2 regions of the Phytohabitans sp. LJ34 genome follow, and region 1 is predicted to be linked to the other one. Evidence: riboswitches for the same ligand, from Rfam matches in the RefSeq annotation. Region 1 holds a riboswitch; the other holds the start of a gene.
The links. Region 1 has a riboswitch for ZMP and ZTP ahead of glyA (serine hydroxymethyltransferase). Riboswitches for the same ligand answer to the same signal wherever they lie in the genome.
Positions count from the first base shown of each region.

Region 1 (9,106 bases):
GCGTACCGGTACGCCGATCCGAAGTGGACGCGCAGCCGGTTTTCGCCGGGCCGCAGGTACGGGCGCGCGTCGAACCGGTACGACCGGTGCATGTTGGCGGTGGTGCCAAGCTCGACGCCGTTGAGGGTGACGGTGGCGACGGTGTCCAGCCCGGCGCAGGCGAGGTCGACGCGCGGATCGTCGCCCCCGTCCCACTGGAACGCCGTCTCGTACACCCAGTCGGTGTGGCCGATCCAGCGCAGCGCTGTCTCGTTCTCGTCGAGGTACGGATCGGGAATGCGGCCGGCAGCCAGCAGGTCGGTGTGGACGCAGCCGGGAACGGCCGCCGGCACCGGCTCGACCGAAGAGTCTGCCGATGCCACTGTCCAACCGTCGTGCAGCGGTCGGAATGTACCCATGTGTAGTTACCCCTTGATGCCGGACAGCGCGATGCCCCTGGTGAAGTGCTTCTGGAAGAACAAGAAAACGATGACGGTGGGCAGGGACGTGAGCAAGGAGGCGGCCATGATGACCGCCATGTGTTGCGGGTTGAACGCGTTGGACGCGTTGAGCCGGGAGAGCGCGACGGGCAGGTTGGCCATGTCGTCGCTCTGCACGATGATGAGCGGCCACAGGAAGTTGTTCCACTCGGCGAGCACCACGAAGATGGCCATCGCGGCGAGCGCCGGCCGCATCAGCGGCATCACCACCCGCCACCAGATCCGCCACTCCCCCGCGCCGTCGACCCGGGCCGCGTGCACGAGGTCGTCCGGGATCGAGCGCATGTACTGCACCAGGAAGAAGACGACGAACGCCTTGGCGAGCGCCGGGATGATGTATCCCTCGTAGCTGTTGAGCCAGCCCAGGTTGCGCACGATGAGGTAGTTGGGGATCAGGCTGACCTGCCAGGGCACCATCATCGAGGCCACGATGACCACGAAGATGAACCGCTTGCCGGGCAGGTCCATCTTGGTCAGCGCGTACGCGGCGAGCGAGGCGAGCAGCAGCGAGAGCACCGTGATGCTGGTGGCGACGACGAGGCTGTTGAACATGAACCGCCCGAAGCCGCCTGGCACGTCGGTGAAGCGCTGGAAGAGGCCGGAAACGATCTGCTCACCCCGTTGGTCGGGGTCGTACTTGGGCTCGTAGAAAGCGTCCACTGTCGGGTCGGTCGGCACGAAGCTCGGTGGGTTCTTGGTCAGCTCCGGCACCGGTTTGAAGGCCGCGGTGACCATCCAGTAGAAGGGCACCAGCATGGTGACGCCGAAGATGTACAGCGGGAGCCGAGCAACGGTCGGCCACAGGTTGCGTCGCATCACAGCTCCCTCAGCGCGCGGGTGACCCGGAGCTGGATCATGCTCACGATGAAGATGATGACGAAGAGCGACCACGCGATCGCGGAGGCGTAGCCGAGCTGGAACTTCGTGAAGCCCATGTCGTAGAGGTACGGCACGAGCATCAGCCCGCTGTCCTGTACGCCGCCGACGGTGCTGACGGCACGGAAGACGATGTAGACCGCCTCGAAGATCTGGAAGGCCGAGATGAGGCTCGTGATCACGACATACGTGGTGACGGGTTTGAGCTGCGGCAGCGTGATGTACCAGAACTGCTGCCACGCGGTGGCGCCGTCGAGCCGCGCCGACTCGTAGTGCTCCTCCGGTATCGCGTTGAGCCCGGCCACGAAAATCACCATGCCGTAGCCGCAGCCGCCCCAGACCGCCATCAGCACCAGGATCGGGATCGTCCAGTGTGGTGTGGCGAGCCACTGCACTGGCTCCGCGCCGAACCAGCCGACCACCGTGTTGGCGAGCCCGAAGTCCTCACCGGAGAAGATCCACCGCCAGATCAGCGCGACCGCGATCGTGGAGGTGACGGCGGGCAGGAAGAACAGCGTGCGCATGATGCGGTCGCGCCAGCTCGTGCCGCGGAAGGCGACCGCCAGAGCCAGCGCCAGCCCGGTAGTGAGTGTCACGGCGGCGGCGACGTAGACGAACGAGTTGACGATCGCCTTGCGGAACCGGTCGTCCTCGAACCACAGCCGCTGGAAGTTGTCGAAGCCCACAAAGGACGGTGGCTTGACGCCGTTGTAGTTCGTGAACGCGAAGTACAGCGAGTTTGCCAGCGGCCACACCAGAAACCCGATGAACAGCACGGCGAACGGCAGCAGCATCAGGTATCCGGGTAGCGCCCGCCGCAGCCGCATGCGCCGCAGGGCGGGCGAGCGCTTCACCCGGCGTACCCGATCGGGACCTTTGGCCCCCGCGGCCGGCGCACCCGGCGCCGGCGCGGTGGTGGTCGGTGTGGCCACGGGCCCTACTTGAGGTTGTTGTTCATGATGGTCGCGGCCTCGGTGAGCGCCTTCTTCGGGTCGACGTTGTCGTTGACGACCGACTGGAGCTTCTTGGTCACCTCGGAGCCGCTGATCTCCCAGCCCTTGCAGTTGGGCGGGCCGCTGATGGTCTCCATCGTGGTCTTGAGCGTCTGCTTCACGTTGTCGGTGGCGTTGAGGCTGTCGACGAGCTCCGGCCGCGGCGAGAGCCACAGCTCACCGCCCTTGTTGAAGGTCTCCTTCTGGACCAGCTGGATGGCCTCGTCCGTGTACAGCCACTTGATGAAGTCGACCGCGGCCTTCGGGAACTTGGAGTAGGACATCACGCCGATGATCCGGCCGCCGACGAACGTGCCGGCGCCCGCGGGACCGGTCGGGAGAGCGGCGACCTGCCACTTGCCCTTGAGGCCCGGGTGTGCGGTGTCGATGCCGTTGACCACCCAGGAGCCGTCGATGGCCATGGCGACGTCGCCCTTGGCGAGGCCCGCGGCGGAGTCGTTGGCGGCCTTCGGCACGCCGAACTTCTTGTACTGCTCGGCCCACTTGGTGGTGGCGAGCACCGCCTGCTCGCTGTCGATGGTGGCCTTGGAGCAGTCGTCGGCGTAGAGGGAGCCGCCGGCCTGCTTGAGCCAGTTGAACCAGGGCAGCCACTCGAAGGTGCTCCAGTTTTCCACCAGCGGGGTCTTCACGCCGGCCGCCTTCAGCTTGGTGATCGCCGAGGTCAGCTCCTCCCACGTCTTCGGCGGGCCGCTCAGCCCGGCCTTCGTGAGCAGGTCGGGGCGGTAGTAGAGGAGGTAGAACGCGTTGTCCAGAGAAACGCCGTATACCGAGCCGTCCTGCGACGTGATCGACTTGAGCACCTCGGGCTGGGTCTTCGCCTTGATGTCGCCGATGTCCTCTTTGTTGAGGTCGATCATGCCGCCCAGCTCGCCGAACTCGATGCCCCACGACATGCCGCCGGAGATGATGTCCGGCCCGGTCTTGGAGGTGGCGGCGGTGAGCACCTTCGCGTGCCCGTCGTCCCAGGAGATCGCCTGCACCTTGATCGTGACGTTGGGGTGAGACTCCTTGTACTTGTCCGCGGCGACCTGGAGCGCCTGGGCGCCCTCGTCGGTGCCGGTGTTCCAGAACGTCAGGGTGGCGGGACCCTCGGCGTCCTGCGCCGGCTCGTCTCCGCCACCGGAGGAGGTGGTGCAGCCGGCGACCAGAGCGGTTATCGCGGCCGCGGCCGTGACGACCGCCAATCGCGTACGCATAAGTGCCTCCACATATGACTAGCGCCACATCATTGATGAGTGTTGACTGAACCGGTTGAGTAGGCACACGGTACGGCCGGCCTCAGACAGTGTCAATGGCGTGTTAACGCCTAGATCAACCTGTAATTTGAAGGTCACTTAACCGGACAAGCGTCCTGCGGCAGACCCGCTCTGACCTGGGCGCGCGGTAGCGTAGGACGGCTTGTGACTAAGGAGCGCCCGTGAAGCGACCCACCATCGCTGACATCGCGCGGCGTGCCGGAGTCTCCAAAGGCGCCGTGTCGTACGCCCTCAACGGGCAGCCAGGCGTCTCCGAGGCGACCCGGCAGCGCATCATCGCGATAGCTCAGGAGATCGGTTTCAACCCCAACAGCGCCGCCCGCGCGCTCTCCGGGGCCACCGCCAACGCGGTCGGCCTCGCCCTGTGCCGTCCGGCGCGCATCCTCGGCATCGAGCCGTTCTTCATGGAGCTGATCAGCGGCGTCGAGGCGGAGCTGTCGGCCCGGTCGTACGCGCTGACCCTCCAGGTCGTCGCCGACCCGGATGCCGAGATCGCGGTGTACCGGCGCTGGTGGGGCGAGCGGCGGGTGGACGGCGTGTTCGTCTGCGACCTGCGGGTCGACGACCGGCGCGTGCCCGTGCTGGAGGAGCTCCAGCTCCCCGCGGTCGTCATCGGCGGCCCCGGCCACACCGGCAGCCTGGCCAGCGTCTGGGCCGACGACGCCGCGGCGCTGGTGGAGACCATGGAGTACCTCGTGGCGCTCGGCCACCGTCGCATCGCGCGGGTCGGCGGCCTGCCGGGGCTGCTGCACACCGAGATCCGCAGGCAGGCGTTCCTCGACGCGGCCGAGCGGCTGGGGCTGGAGCAGTCGCTGACCGTGCCCTCGGACTACACCGGCGAGGAGGGCGCCCGCGCCACCCGCCGCTTCCTCAGCTCGGCCGGCCGACCCACGGCGATCATCTACGACAACGACGTGATGGCCATCGCGGGCCTGTCGGTGGCGCAGGAGATGGGCCTCGCGGTGCCCGGCGACCTGTCGATCGTGGCCTGGGACGACTCGGCCCTGTGCCAGCTCACCCACCCGCCGCTGACCGCGCTGGGCCGCGACATCCCGGCGTATGGCGCACACGCGGCCCGCCAGCTCCTGGCCGCGATCGAGGGCCGGCCGATCGGGGCGTACCAGGACGAGACCGCCCACCTCACGCCTCGGGGCAGCACGGCCGCACCCGCCAGCCGGTAGCCGGCGCCTTCACCACGCCTCGAGAGGTGTTCGCTAAGCTCATCGGGTACTCGCGACTGGCGCATCGAACCCTTTCCGACAGGGTTCGTTGAGGTGGAAGAGACCACCGGGGAGCGACCACGATCGCGGCACCGCGCGCCTGGGTGCCGGTCATCGTCGACATGCCAGGAGTTCGCCGTGCACGAGCCAGCAATCCCACACCTGACCGCCGCCGACCCTGAGCTCGCCCGCCTCGTCGAGGGTGAGGCCGAGCGCCAGCACGACAAGCTGCGCATGATCGCCTCGGAAAACTACGTCTCCGAAGCGGTGCTCGAGGCGAGCGGCACGGTCCTCACCAACAAGTACTCCGAGGGCTACGCCGGCAAGCGTTACTACGAGGGCCAGCAGTTCGTCGACCAGATCGAGACCCTCGCGATCGAGCGGGCCAAGGCGCTCTTCGGCGTCGACCACGCCAACGTCCAGCCGTACTCGGGCTCGCCCGCCAACCTCGCCGTGTACCTGGCGTTCCTCAGCCCGGGTGACACGGTCATGGGCATGTCGCTGCCGATGGGCGGCCACCTGACCCACGGCTGGTCGGTCTCCGCGACCGGCAAGTGGTTCAACTCGGTCAGCTACAACGTCTCCCGCGAGACCGGCCTGATCGACTTCGACGAGGTCCGCGACCTCGCCCGCCGCGAGCGCCCCAAGGTGATCTTCGCGGGTGGCACGGCCATCCCCCGGACGATCGACTTCGCCGCGTTCGCGGAGATCGCCCGCGAGGTCGGCGCGGTGCTCGCCGCCGACATCGCCCACATCGCCGGCCTCATCGCCGGCGGCGCCCACCCGACCCCGGTCGGCCACGCCGACGTCATCACCACCACGACCCACAAGACCCTGCGCGGCCCGCGCGGCGCCATGATCCTCACGACCGAGGAGCACGCCAAGGCCATCGACCGGGCCGTCTTCCCCGGCCTTCAGGGCGGCCCGCACAACCACACCACCGCCGGCATCGCGGTGGCACTCCGCGAAGCCGCCCAGCCGGCCTTCCGCGACTACGCCGCCCAGGTGGTCGCCAACGCCAAGGCCCTGGCCACGGCGCTGATCGAGCGCGGCTTCGACCTCATCTCCGGCGGCACCGACAACCACCTGATCCTCGCCGACCTGACCGGCAAGGGCATCGGCGGCAAGCCCGCGGCCAAGGCCCTCGACCGGGCGGGCATCGAGCTCAACTACAACACCGTTCCGTACGACACGCGCAAGCCCTTCGACCCGTCGGGCATCCGGCTGGGCACACCGGCGCTGACGACGCGCGGCCTGACCGAGGCACAGATGCCGCAGGTCGCCGCGTGGATGGACGAGGCCGTCACGGCCGCGGTGAAGGAAGACGACAGCGCACTCGACCGGATCGCGGGCGAGGTCCGCGACCTGCTCACGTCCTACCCCATGCCCGGCTACAAGGCCTGATCGCTCTTTCCAGACGCCATGGCCGCCGCCCGGCGGTCATGGCGTCTCCTCATGCCCTCTTCAGCCGCTCAGGTCGCCGACCGCGTTCGCGTAGTACAGCGACTCTTCCAGATGGAAGGCGATCTGCCGCGCGGACCAGGCGCCGCCCGGGCGGCGGTCGAGCTCGGCCTCTGTCAAGGCCCTCAGCCGCACGTCGAACACCTGCGCCAGCCGCGTGAGCCGGCTCCGCGCCTCGTCGAGATCCTCGGCGGTGAACATCGCCAGGTCGGCCGGCGTGGTCGACGCGGACGCGTGCCAGGCATCGGGGATGGGAGGCACGCCGGCACGCTGCGCCTCGATCTGCGCCAGGTGGTCGACGAGGTGGTCGGCGACGCGGCGGATGGCCTTGTGTGGCGTGTAGATCCGGTCGTCGACCGACCGCGGCTTGCCGTCCCACGCCGTCCACGTCTCGGCGAGGGCCAGCACCCGCGCGACCATCTCCGTCACCACAGCGGCCGGGTGCCGCTCGTCGACCCGCGGTTCGTCAGACATAGGCGCACCCTAGGCGGAGCCTCCGACATCACCCCACATCGCGGCTACGTGGCGCGCGTCGGTGCCGCAGCAGCCGCCGACGAGGGACAGGCTCGGCAGGCGGGGACGCAGCTCGTCCTGTGCGCGGGCCAGCTCCGCCGGGTCGCCCTCGTCCAGCTCCGTCGCGGCGTCGAGCTCCTCGTGGCTGCGGGTCGACGCGTTCGCGCGGAGTCCGGCGATGCGGGAACGCCAGTCGCCGCCGTCGGTCAGGCCCGGCCCGATGTGGGTGGGGTGAGCGCAGTTGACCATGAAATAGTCGGGCCCGCCCGCGGCGTCGACCTCGATGATGGCCGCGGACAGCGGCGTGCCGTCCGGGAGCCGCCCGTCGCGCTCCACCGTGAACGACACGGCCACCGGCAACCCGGCCGCCCGCGCGGCGCGGACGATGCCGATTGCCTCGCCGGTGCCGGTCAGCGTGAGGACGGTGATTAGATCGGCGCCCGCCTCGGCGAACGCCTCGATCTGTGGCGCGTGGTACGCGGCCGCGTCGTCCGGGTCGATCGCCTCGCCCGCGACGTAGCCGTCTCCGCGCGGCCCGAGGCATCCGCTGATCAGCAGCGGGTCGATGCCGGCCTCGTCGCGCAGTCTCTTGAGCATGGTCACCGATTCGCGGTTGGCGCGGCGAAGCTGGTCGGCCGAGTAGCCGAGCCGGTCGCCCCAGGCCTGGCTGGCCCGCCAGGTCGGCGTCTCCAGCTGGAGCCCGGCACCGGCCCGTCTGGCGATGTCGACGTACTCGCCGTAGTAGCGGGTGAGTAGCTCCCGCCCGCGGTCGTCGGCGACGAGCGGAAACGCGGCGAAGTCCGGCAGGTCGGCTCCGTGGTGGTAGATGAGGTCGGTTTCCAGGCCACCGTCGGTGACGATCGGATGCCCGGACATCTGCGGCAGTGCGGCGGCGGACATGGCTTCCCTCCGTAACAGACTAATCAGTCTGTTTCTAACAGACCAAGCGGTCTGGTACAACCGAGTTGTGCCAAGAGACGGGAACGCGACACGCGAGCGGATCCTCGGCGTCGCCGAGCGGCTCGTGACCGACCAGGGCTACAGCGCCACGTCGGTCGACCAGGTGATCGCCGAGGCGGGCAGCTCCAAAGGCGCCTTCTTCCACCACTTCAGCTCGAAGACCGACCTCGCGGTCCAGCTCGTGGCCCGTTACGTGGCGGCCGACCTGGCCCACCTCGACGCCGGCCTGGCCGCCACCGCGCACATCACGGACCCCGCCGCGCGGGTGGTGGCGTTCATCCGCCACTACGAGGACGGCGCCGACGAGCTCATGGCGGAGCAGAGCGGCTGCCTGTACGCCACGGTGCTGGCGGAGCGCGAGTTCACCGGCGGCGAGATCAACGACCAGGTCGCCAAGGCCACGCGCGTCTGGCGCGACGCCGTGGCCGACCTGCTACGTGCGGCGCTGGCCACCCGCCGACCCGACACAGACATCGACGTCGGCGCCCTTGCCGACCACCTCTACACCACGTTCGAGGGCGGCTTCATCCTGTGCCGCACCTACGCCGACCGCTCCGCGATGCGCGCCCAACTCCGCGTCTACCGTCAGCTCGTCGAGGCACTCCTGCGCATCTAAGGAGCTTCGAAGTAGGGGTCGCGCCGCGATGATCGTTAGCCCAAAATCCGCACTATCCTCGGCGTGTCACATAGCTGTAGGGCTAACGATCACGGCGGCGTCCAAATGCTGAGCACATTTCCGCGAATGGCGGGATGCCTGACCCAAGATTAGTTGATCATGGTGGTTTCGACAGCTCGACTTCGCATAAATGCCGCGTCACACATAACCATACGACCCATGCGAAACTTCGGGACACGTTCGCCGCCACCTTTAGACCGTTTGTCGCTTTCTCGTAGCGCTGCCACAGACGGCCCAAGTAGATCGACCAAGCGATCATGACCCCACCGCAGCCGGCCAACCCTCAAGCCGCGGCCAGCGTGCGAAGCCGAGCCCGTGCCGCAACCGCCCACCAAGACCGCAACAGGCCGACGACGAGCAAGACGGCCCCTCCGGAGCCCGAGGCCCCGCCGGAGGCGCGGTAACCGCAACCAACAGCGGACGGGTGAGGCCGCGGGAGCAACGGAGAGCGACCACGACGGACGTCGCGGTAGCCCAAAGCTAGTTGGACGGCGCGCGATGTTCTTCGAGGAAGGCCTCTACCCGCTCGGCCGGTGCTGGCCTGGCCAGCGCGAAGCCCTGCCCCAGGCCGCAGCCGGCCTCCTGGGCCTGGCGGATCTGGGACATCGACTCCAGGCCCTCGGCGATGATCTCCACGCCAAGCCGGCGGCCC
Region 1 covers NZ_JBQHDG010000003.1:205,921-215,026, reverse strand. Annotated here, with positions in the region: gene ACTMTJ_RS06370 (glycoside hydrolase family 2 protein) at 1-398, opposite strand, end outside; gene ACTMTJ_RS06365 (carbohydrate ABC transporter permease) at 405-1,295, opposite strand; gene ACTMTJ_RS06360 (carbohydrate ABC transporter permease) at 1,295-2,287, opposite strand; gene ACTMTJ_RS06355 (extracellular solute-binding protein) at 2,293-3,564, opposite strand; gene ACTMTJ_RS06350 (LacI family DNA-binding transcriptional regulator) at 3,786-4,805, shown strand; ZMP/ZTP riboswitch at 4,848-4,957, shown strand; gene glyA (serine hydroxymethyltransferase) at 4,983-6,248, shown strand; gene ACTMTJ_RS06340 (hypothetical protein) at 6,309-6,779, opposite strand; gene ACTMTJ_RS06335 (homocysteine S-methyltransferase family protein) at 6,789-7,718, opposite strand; gene ACTMTJ_RS06330 (TetR/AcrR family transcriptional regulator) at 7,786-8,394, shown strand; gene ACTMTJ_RS06325 (putative bifunctional diguanylate cyclase/phosphodiesterase) at 8,935-9,106, opposite strand, start outside.

Region 2 (9,106 bases), on a different contig from region 1:
GGTGCGAGTCGGGTATCGACATGGTGAACCGCCTGATCGGGCTGGACGCCGCGTTCGATGCCGCGGACCTGGTGATCACCGGTGAGGGTTCCTTCGACTTCCAGTCGCTGCGCGGCAAGGTCGTGGCCGGTGTCGCCGCCGCCGCGGCCGAGCGCGGCGTGCCCTGCCTGGTGGTCGCCGGGCAGGTGAGCGCCGGTCGCCGGGAGGCCTCCGCCGCGGGTGTGACCGAGTCGTGGTCGCTGACCGAGCACTTCGGCAGCGAGGAGGAGGCGATGGCCCGTCCCGCCGACGGCCTGCGCGAGATCGCCAAGCGCCTGGCCAGCCAGTGGAGCCGCTGATGTGTGTGCATCTAATGCACGTACATCTGATAAGATGCCCGGGTGTCCGAGGAACCCGGCATCGTCCTGGCGTGGCGCGCGCTCGCGCAGCGCTACCACGATGCCTCGTGTGCACTGGAGCGTGAGCTTCAGGAGCGGCACGGGCTGGGCATGAGCGAGTTCGAAGTGATCGACCGGCTGGCCGGGGCGGCGGAGAGCAAGCTCCGCATGCAGGAGCTCGGTGAGCAGGTCTATCTCAGCCAGAGTGCGCTCTCCCGGGCGGTCGCCCGCCTGGAGCGCGACGGCCTCGTCTGTCGGGCCCTGTGCGAGCAGGACCGCAGAGGGGTCTTCGTCACACTGACCGACGAGGGCCGGCGCCGCCAGCAGGCCGCCAGACCCACTCAGCGTGCGGTGCTCACTGAGATTCTGGGTGAAACTGGCCTAGACTCGGGTGACGCTCCATTGGGAATCGCCGGCCAGCGGGCTAGCGTTGCCAGATAAGTACCAAACCATCCGCGGTAGAGAGCAACCATCCGCACCGGCACAGGGAGACTTCCAAGTGACCACTCCGACGCAGACCGAGTCGAGCGAGGCCAAGGCCCCGACCACCGTTGTCCTCACCGATGTCGCGGCGCAGAAGGTCAAGGCCCTGATCGAGCAGGAAGGCCGCGACGACCTGCGGCTGCGGGTCGCGGTGCAGCCGGGCGGCTGTTCGGGCCTGCGCTACCAGCTCTTCTTCGACGAGCGTTCGCTCGACGGCGACGTGGTCGCAGGGTTCGACGGTGTCGAGGTCGTCGTCGACCGCATGAGCGCGCCTTACCTGTCCGGCGCCACGATCGACTTCGCCGACCGGATCGACGCCCAGGGCTTCACCATCGACAACCCCAACGCGCAGGGCTCGTGCGCGTGCGGCGACTCGTTCCACTGAGCCGCCACCTCGACACAGCACGTTCGGAGTGGGCCACCCGCATCGGGGTGGCCCACTCTTGTGTCCTGACGGTGGCCGGAACACGACTGTGACGCGACCAGGGCTCTAACGGTGTGGGTAGGCTGACGGCGCACCGGACACCCCCCGTACCCGATCGCGAGGGCGCTATGAAGATCGCCGTTACCGGCTCGATCGCCACCGACCACCTGATGCACTTCCCTGGCCGGTTCGCCGACCAGCTCATCGCCGACCAGCTCCACAAGGTCTCGCTCTCGTTCCTTGTCGACGACCTGGTCGTGCGGCGCGGTGGCATCGCCGCCAACATCGCGTTCGGCATGGCCCAGCTCGGTCTGCGCCCCGTGCTCCTCGGCGCGGTGGGCGCCGACTTCGCCGACTACCGCTCGTGGCTGGAGCGCCACGGCGTCGACTGCGAGTCGGTGCACGTCAGCGAGGTGGCACACACCGCGCGCTTCGTCTGCACCACTGACAACGACCTGTGCCAGATCGCCTCGTTCTACGCCGGCGCGATGAGCGAGGCCCGCAACATCGAGCTCGCCCCGGTCGCCGACCGGGTGGGCGGGCTCGACCTGGTGCTGGTCAGCCCCAACGACCCCGACGCGATGATCCGCCACTCGCAGGAGTGCCGCGAGCGCGGCTACCCGTTCGTCGCGGACATTTCCCAGCAGATGGCCCGGATGGACGGCGGCGACCTGAGCAAGCTCATCGACGGCGCGGCCTACCTGCTCACCAACGACTACGAAAAGTCGCTGCTGGAAAACAAGACCGGCCTCTCCGGCGAGCAGATGCTCGACCTTGTCGGCATCCGGGTCACCACGCTCGGCAAGGACGGTGTCGAGATCACCGGGCGCGACCTCGAGCGCATCCACGTGCCGGTCGTGCCGGACGTGCGCACCGAAGACCCCACCGGCGTCGGCGACGGCTTCCGCGCCGGCTTCTTCTCCGCCCGCTCGTGGGGCCTGAGCCTGGAGCGCTCCGCGCAGGTCGGCTCGCTCGTCGCCGCGCTGGTGCTGGAGACGGTCGGCCCGCAGGAGTACGAAATCCGGTCCGACGCGTTCCTCAAGCGCCTCGCCGGCGCGTACGGCGACGAGGCGGCCGAGGAGGTCCGCCCGCACCTCCCCTGATCGGTTTACCGGGCGCGGCGCACGTCGAAGGCGGGAGAGCCGTCGACGGTCGTCGCGCCCACGTATTCCTGCCCGCGCATCCGGCACCAGGCCGGGATGTCGTTGGCCGCCGCGGGGTCGTCGGCGAGCACCCGTACGACCTCGCCCACCTCGACCTCGGGCAGGCGCCGGGCCAGCGCGATCACCGGCAGCGGGCACCGCTGGCCGAGGCAGTCCAGCACGATCACAGGCCCATCACCCCCGCCTCGGCGCGCAGGTCGGCCACGACGCCCGGCAACTCGGCCAGGAAGCGCTCCACCTCGGCCTCCGTGGTCTGCCGGTGCAGCGAGACGCGCACGTTGCCGTGCGACAGCACGCCCATCGCCTCCAGCACGTGACTGGGGCGCAACGTGGACGACGTGCACGACGAGCCCGACGACACCGCGAAGCCGCGCCGGTCGAGCGCGTGCAGCAGCGCCTCGCCGTCCACGTACAGGCAGGAGAACGTGACGAGGTGCGGCAGCCGCGCCACCGGGTCGCCGACCACCTCGACGTCCGGCACCGTCGCGGGCACTACGGCCCGGACGCGGTCGACCAGCGGACCCAGCCGCGCCGCCTCGGCCACGGCCTCCGCGGCCACCGCACGCAGGGCCGCCGCGGCGGCCACGATCGCGGGCAGGTCACGGCCGGTGTCCCGGCCACCATCCTCGGGGTACGGCGAGATCCAGCGCGTCCCCTTGCGCACCACCAGAAGCCCCACCCCGGCCGGGCCGCCCCACTTGCGCGCGCTCGCCGTCAGCAGAGACCACCCATCGGGTACCGGCACCCGGCCGACCGACTGGGCCGCGTCCACATAGAGGGGTACACCGTGTGCGGCGCACGCCTCGGCCGCCTCGGCCACCGGCTGGACCGTGCCCACCTCGTGGCTGGCGCTGATCAGCGCGGCGAGGGCGACACCGTCACCGCCCACCGCCCTCCGCCACGCGGCCAGGTCGAGGTGGCCGAGCCGGTCGACCGGCACGCTCACCCCGTCGTCACCCGCCGCGTGGAGCACGGCGGAATGCTCGATCGCCGAGTGCACAAGGGTGCTACCGATCCGGCGCCGCCCTCTCCGGGCACCCTCGATCGCCAACCACACCGCGGCGGTGCCGCCGGGGGTGAAGGCGATCTCGTCCGGCCGTACCCCCAGAATCTCGGCGGTCGCGGACCGCGCCGCGTCGAGAAGCTGGCGTGCCCGGCGGGCCTGCGTATAAAGCTTTCCGGGATCGGCCCAGCCGTCGTCGAGGGCGGCGAGCAGCGCCTGGCGCGCGACCGGGTGGAGCGGCGCGCCCGAGGCGGCGTCGAAGAACGCCTGCATGAGTGCGACGCTACCTACCCCCACGACGTGTAGTAGATGCATGGTCGAGTAATGTGCCGGTTGCTTGCTACGGCACTGCTAGGGAGGCAGGACCAGGTGATCGCAAGGGGTGCGCGCGGCCGGGTTGGCCGGCTCGCCGGGCTCGGCGCCGGCGCTCTGGCACTGGTGACCCTGCTGGGGGGCTGTGACGTCGGGTCGGCGTTCAGTGGCTTCGGCTGGCCGGAAGAAGGCATCACACCGCAGGCCAACCGCATGTACGACCTGTGGATCGGCTCGACCATCGCGGCCCTCGCGGTCGGCGCGCTGGTGTGGGGCCTGATCTTCTGGTGCGTGGTGCGCTACCGCAAGCGCGGCGCCGAGCTGCCGGTGCAGACCCGCTACAACATGCCGATGGAGTTCCTCTACACGATCGCCCCGATCCTGGTCGTGTGCGTGCTGTTCTACTACACGGCGGTCGTCCAGACGGATGTCGACAAGACCGGCCGGTACGACGACCCGGTGGTGGTCGAGGTCGTCGCCTTCAAGTGGAACTGGCAGTTCAACTACCGCGACGGCGAGGGTGAAGACGCCAACACCGTCGCCTCCACGCTCGGCTCCAGCGACGTGATCCCGGTGCTCGTGCTCCCCACCGGCCAGCCGATCCGCTTCGAGGAGACCAGCAAGGACGTCATCCACTCGTTCTGGGTGCCCGAGCTGCTCTTCAAGCGCGACGTCTTCCCCGGCAACGTGCGCAACGTCTTCGAGGTCGCGAGCATCGACCAGGAGGGCGCGTACGTGGGGCGGTGTGCCGAGCTGTGCGGCACCTACCACTCGATGATGAACTTCGAGCTGCGCGTGGTCTCGCCGGACGAGTACGAGCGGTTCCTCCAGGCCAAGCGGGATGGCGCCACGACGCAGGAGGCGTTGACCTCGATCGGTGAGGAGCCGCTGGCGACCACCACCGAGCCGTTCGAAACGAAGCGCAACGTCTCGAACTTCAATCCGTCCGGCGGAGAATGAGGACAGCGCGATGAAGACCGAGTACAAGATCTTCGCCGTCGTGTCGGTGTTCCTCTACGTCGCCTGCGCCGTCTACGCGTGGTGGACCTGGTACGACATCGGCCTCGACTGGGTGGGCACGATCGCGCTGCTGCTCTCCGCCCTGCTGACGACGATGTGCGGTGGCTTCTTCTGGTTCGTGTCCCGCCGCATCGACCCCCGGCCGGAAGACCGGTCGGACGCCGAGATCGCCGAGGGCGCGGGCGAGATCGGATTCTTCAGCCCGGGCAGTTACTGGCCCTTCGGCCTCGCGCTCGCCGCGACGGTGGCCGGCCTCGGCCTGGTGTTCTGGATGGTCTGGCTGCTGGTGGCCGGCATGATCGCGGTCACCGCCGCGACGTGCGGCCTGCTGTTCGAGTACTACACCGGCACCCGCCGCACCGCCGAGCACTAGGCGACCTCAGGCCCGAGGATGGTGGCCAGCCGCTCGGTGGCCACGCAGGAGACCAGGCAGCGCTCCTTGGCGTTGCCCATCAGCTGCGCGGTCCAGGTCGTGAAGCCGCCGTCGCCGATCTCGTCACCGTCTCCGGCCGCGATGCGGACGGCCCCGTCGACGTAGTAGCCGCGGCCGTGCTGCCGGTCGGGCTGTTCGACGATGTGCACGGCGGGTGCCACGGTGTCGTCGATCCGGTCGCGGAGCACCGGGCTGTCGAAGACGGTGTACATGAGCCGCGGCCTGGCCTCCGCGGGCAGGACGCTCTGCCAGTAGCTCAGGTGGCGGACCAGCAGCCGCGCCTCGGTAGCGCCGGAGCCGGTGTCGCGGGCGCTGGAGACCAGCGTGAAGAGGCGGAAATGCGATCCGAACCCCGCCGGGAAGCGTTGCGCCCGCAGCATGCGGTGGCACGCGGCGAGGTGCACCTCGCCGCCGGCGGGCTGGCGCAGTCGCCGGTCGGCGGCCTCGATGGCGAGCGCGTTGGTGGAGTCGCTGACCACCTCGGCGCTCCGCACGGTGGAGACGATCCGGTCCTGGCTTTGCGGCGTGACCGCCGAACACGTGCCAAGCGGCACGACCGGCGACAGCTCCACGCCCTCGAAGTCGGCGGGCAGCCGCCGCCACATCCGGGCTTCCAGGGCGGCAAGCGCGCGGGGGTCGCTGGGGGCGGGGCGGACGAAGCGGTCTTCGCGCCAGCGGCGCAGCAGGTCTGGCGGGCGTACCCGGGAGGCGCGCATCCGGGCCACCGAGAGCAGCAAGGTCTGGAGGTCGGAGGCCGGCAGCGCGGCCAGCGAATCGCGGGTGCCGTCGGGGAGCCGCCCCCAGACCCGCCGCTCAGCGTCGTTCACAAGGGCCACGGTGGCCCAGGAGCGTGCGCGGGTCTACCGATATAGCGTGCGGCGCTCTAGGCCGCTCTGCGCTGCTGTGGGGCGATCGCGGTGCCCCGGCCGCGCAGCCAGACCCGCAGGGTGAAGGGCGCGACCACCACGGCGGTGCCGCAGCCGGTGCAGACCAGCTCGGGAAACTCGTCGGCGCCGTCGTCTTCGGCGGACACGGGCAGTGCCTCGAACGGCATCTCGGCCTGACAGGTAGCACAGTGCATCTCTCGCACGGGTCTCTCCTCTGCTACGGCCGTCTGGTTGTGGCGGCAGCGTCGTTTGTCACCACTGAGCCCAATGGTTCGCTCGCGAGCTCGCTCACTGGAAGCGGGAACTACCCGGTTGTAGTTCTTCAACGTGCCACGGCGAGGACCCGAAGTGGGGGAGGCTAGCCGGCGTGTCGGCCATCTGTTCGAACGGCGGCGGCGCGCACCGCGTTGCGGAAGAGCATCGCCACCGTCGTGGGCCCGACCCCGCCCACCCGAGGGGTGATCGCGCCGGCGACCTCCGCACACGCCTCGTCCACGTCCGGCAGGAGCCGCCGCCCCTCGTACCGCACGCCGGCACCGACCACCACCGCCCCCGGCCGGACGTGCTCCGGCCGGATGATGCCCGGCACGCCGGCGGCCGCGACAAGGATGTCCGCCCGCCGCGTGTACCGGTCCCAGTCGGGCACGCCGGTGTGCACCACGGTCACCGCCGCGTTGGCTGTCGGCCGCTTCTGCGCGAGCAGCATCGCCAGCGGCCGCCCGAGCGTCGCGCCCCGGCCGAGGATCACGACCTCGCGCCCCGCCACCGGTATCTCGTAGTGCGCCAGCAGCGCCTCGATCCCCGCGGGCGTGCACGGCAGCGGGCCGGGCAGGCCGACCGCGAGCCGACCCATGTTGAGCGGGTGCATGCCGTCGACGTCCTTGTCCGGGTCGATGCGCTGAAGCGCCGCGTCGTAGTCCATGTGGGCCGGGACGGGGTACTGCACGAGCAGCCCGTGCACGGCCGGGTCCGCGTTGAAGCGCCCGATGGCCTGCTCCAGGTCGGCCTGGGTGGCGGTGGCCGGCAGGTGCTCGTGCGGCGACGCGAAGCCGAGCTCGGCGGCCTGGCGCTGCTTGATGCGGATGTAGCCGGCGCTGGCCTCGTCGTCGCCGACAAGGATGGTGGCCAGGCTGGGCGTGACACCGCGGGCGCGGAGGTCGGCGGCCGCGGCGGCGGTCTCGGCGAGGACGGCTTCGGCTACGGGTGCGCCGGGCAACAGTCGGGCGGACATGCGCGCTCCTCGGCGCGGGCACCCAGGCGGTCGGCGCCCGCGACGCAGGCTCCCCGATGGTGAGACCCATCCCAGTGCCGCCAGTCGCACGTGGGTCCATCATGCCAAAAGGCCGCGGCCCGCTGACGCGGACCGCGGCCTCCCGGGAAGTACGGCGATTACTTGGTGATCTCTTCGCGGTCCGTGGACGGCGCGGCCGTGACCGGCGGGTGGCCGGGGGAGACCGGCGCCTCGGCCGGCTTTTCGATCGGGAAGAAGAAGCCGCGGATGGCCGGGCCGAGCGCGCCCAGCCGGTTCATCTTCTTCGGGACCACCCAGCCGGCGTACTCGAGGCTGCCGTGCCCGTGCTCGTCGACCGGCGCGAGCGGCTGGTGCACCTCGATGAACCGGCCGTCCGGCAGCCGCCGGATGATGCCCGTCTCCACGCCGTGTGCCAGCACCTCGCGGTCGTGCTGCTGGAGGCCCAGGCAGATCCGGTAGGTGACGTAGTAGGCGATCGGCGGTGCGAGCAGCAGCAGGATGCGGCCGGCCCAGGTCATCGCGTTGAGGCTGATGTGGAACTTGTCGGCGATCACGTCGTTGCCGCCGGAGAGCGTCAGGACCACCCAGAACGCGATCGCCATCGCGCCGAGCGCGGTGCGGGCGGGCACGTCGCGGGGGCGCTGGAGCAGGTTGTGCGCCCGGTAGTCCTTGGTCAGCCTGGCCTCGATGAACGGATAGGCCAGCGGCAGCATCGTCAAGATGCCAGGCAACACCACCGTGGGCCAGAAGATCGGCGGGATGGTGTAGCCGTCACCCCAGCCCCAGAGGTCGAAACGTATCTCCCAGGCCGGGAAGAGCCGCGTCGAGCCGTCCAGGAACATCACGTACCAGTCGGGCTGGCTGGCCGCCGAGACCGTGTACGCCTCGTACGGGCCGAAGAGCCAGATCGGGTTGATCTGGAACAGACCGCCCATCAGCGCGATGACGCCGAAGACGATCATGAAGAAGCCGCCCTGCTTGATCGTGTACCGCGGCACGAAGCGCTCGCCGACCACGTTGTGCTCGGTGCGGCCGGGGCCGGGCCACTGGGTGTGCTTCTGCTTGAAGACGAGGCCCAGGTGGACGCTGATCAACGCGAGCAGCGCACCCGGGATGAGCAGCACGTGCGCGATGTAGAAACGGCCCATGATCACGTGGCCGGGGAACTCGCCGTCGAAGATCGACGTGGTCACCCACGAGCCGATCACCGGGATCGACAGCATGATCGCCGAGGCGATCCGCAGGCCGGTGCCGGAAAGCGCGTCGTCCGGGAGCGAGTAGCCGGTGAAGCCGGCCAGGAAGCCGATCCAGAAGAGCAGCGAGCCGATGATCCAGTTCGTCTCACGCGGCTTGCGGAACGCGCCGGTGAAGAAGATCCGGAACATGTGCACCACGATCGCCGACATGAACGTCAGCGCGGCCCAGTGGTGCATCTGCCGCATGATCAGGCCGCCGCGCACGTCGAACGAGAGGTTGAGGCTCGACGCGTACGCCTGCGACATGTGGACGCCGCGCAGCGGCGCGTAGCTGCCGTCGTACGTCGTCGTGCTCAGCGACGGGTCGTAGAAGAACGTCAGGAACGTGCCGGTCAGCAGCAGGACGATGAACGAGAACAGCGCGATCTCGCCCAGCAGGAACGACCAGTGGTCTGGGAAGACCTTGTTGAGGATGTTGCGCAGCGGTGTGGCCGCCTGGAACCGATCGTCCAGCCCACCGGCCACCTTGGCGGGCACCGCGCTGACGTCTACCTTC
Region 2 covers NZ_JBQHDG010000021.1:45,199-54,304, reverse strand. Annotated here, with positions in the region: gene ACTMTJ_RS32750 (glycerate kinase family protein) at 1-338, shown strand, start outside; gene ACTMTJ_RS32745 (MarR family winged helix-turn-helix transcriptional regulator) at 381-818, shown strand; gene erpA (iron-sulfur cluster insertion protein ErpA) at 877-1,245, shown strand; gene ACTMTJ_RS32735 (carbohydrate kinase family protein) at 1,413-2,387, shown strand; gene ACTMTJ_RS32730 (sulfurtransferase TusA family protein) at 2,393-2,614, opposite strand; gene ACTMTJ_RS32725 (cysteine desulfurase family protein) at 2,611-3,723, opposite strand; gene ctaC (aa3-type cytochrome oxidase subunit II) at 3,823-4,722, shown strand; gene ACTMTJ_RS32715 (cytochrome c oxidase subunit 4) at 4,733-5,155, shown strand; gene ACTMTJ_RS32710 (hypothetical protein) at 5,152-6,042, opposite strand; gene ACTMTJ_RS32705 (hypothetical protein) at 6,099-6,296, opposite strand; gene ACTMTJ_RS32700 (bifunctional 5,10-methylenetetrahydrofolate dehydrogenase/5,10-methenyltetrahydrofolate cyclohydrolase) at 6,461-7,333, opposite strand; ZMP/ZTP riboswitch at 7,347-7,429, opposite strand; gene qcrB (cytochrome bc1 complex cytochrome b subunit) at 7,492-9,106, opposite strand, start outside.
Region 2: it holds a riboswitch for ZMP and ZTP, as region 1 does, so the genes downstream of both, ACTMTJ_RS32700 (bifunctional 5,10-methylenetetrahydrofolate dehydrogenase/5,10-methenyltetrahydrofolate cyclohydrolase) here and glyA (serine hydroxymethyltransferase) in region 1, are expected to answer to the same signal.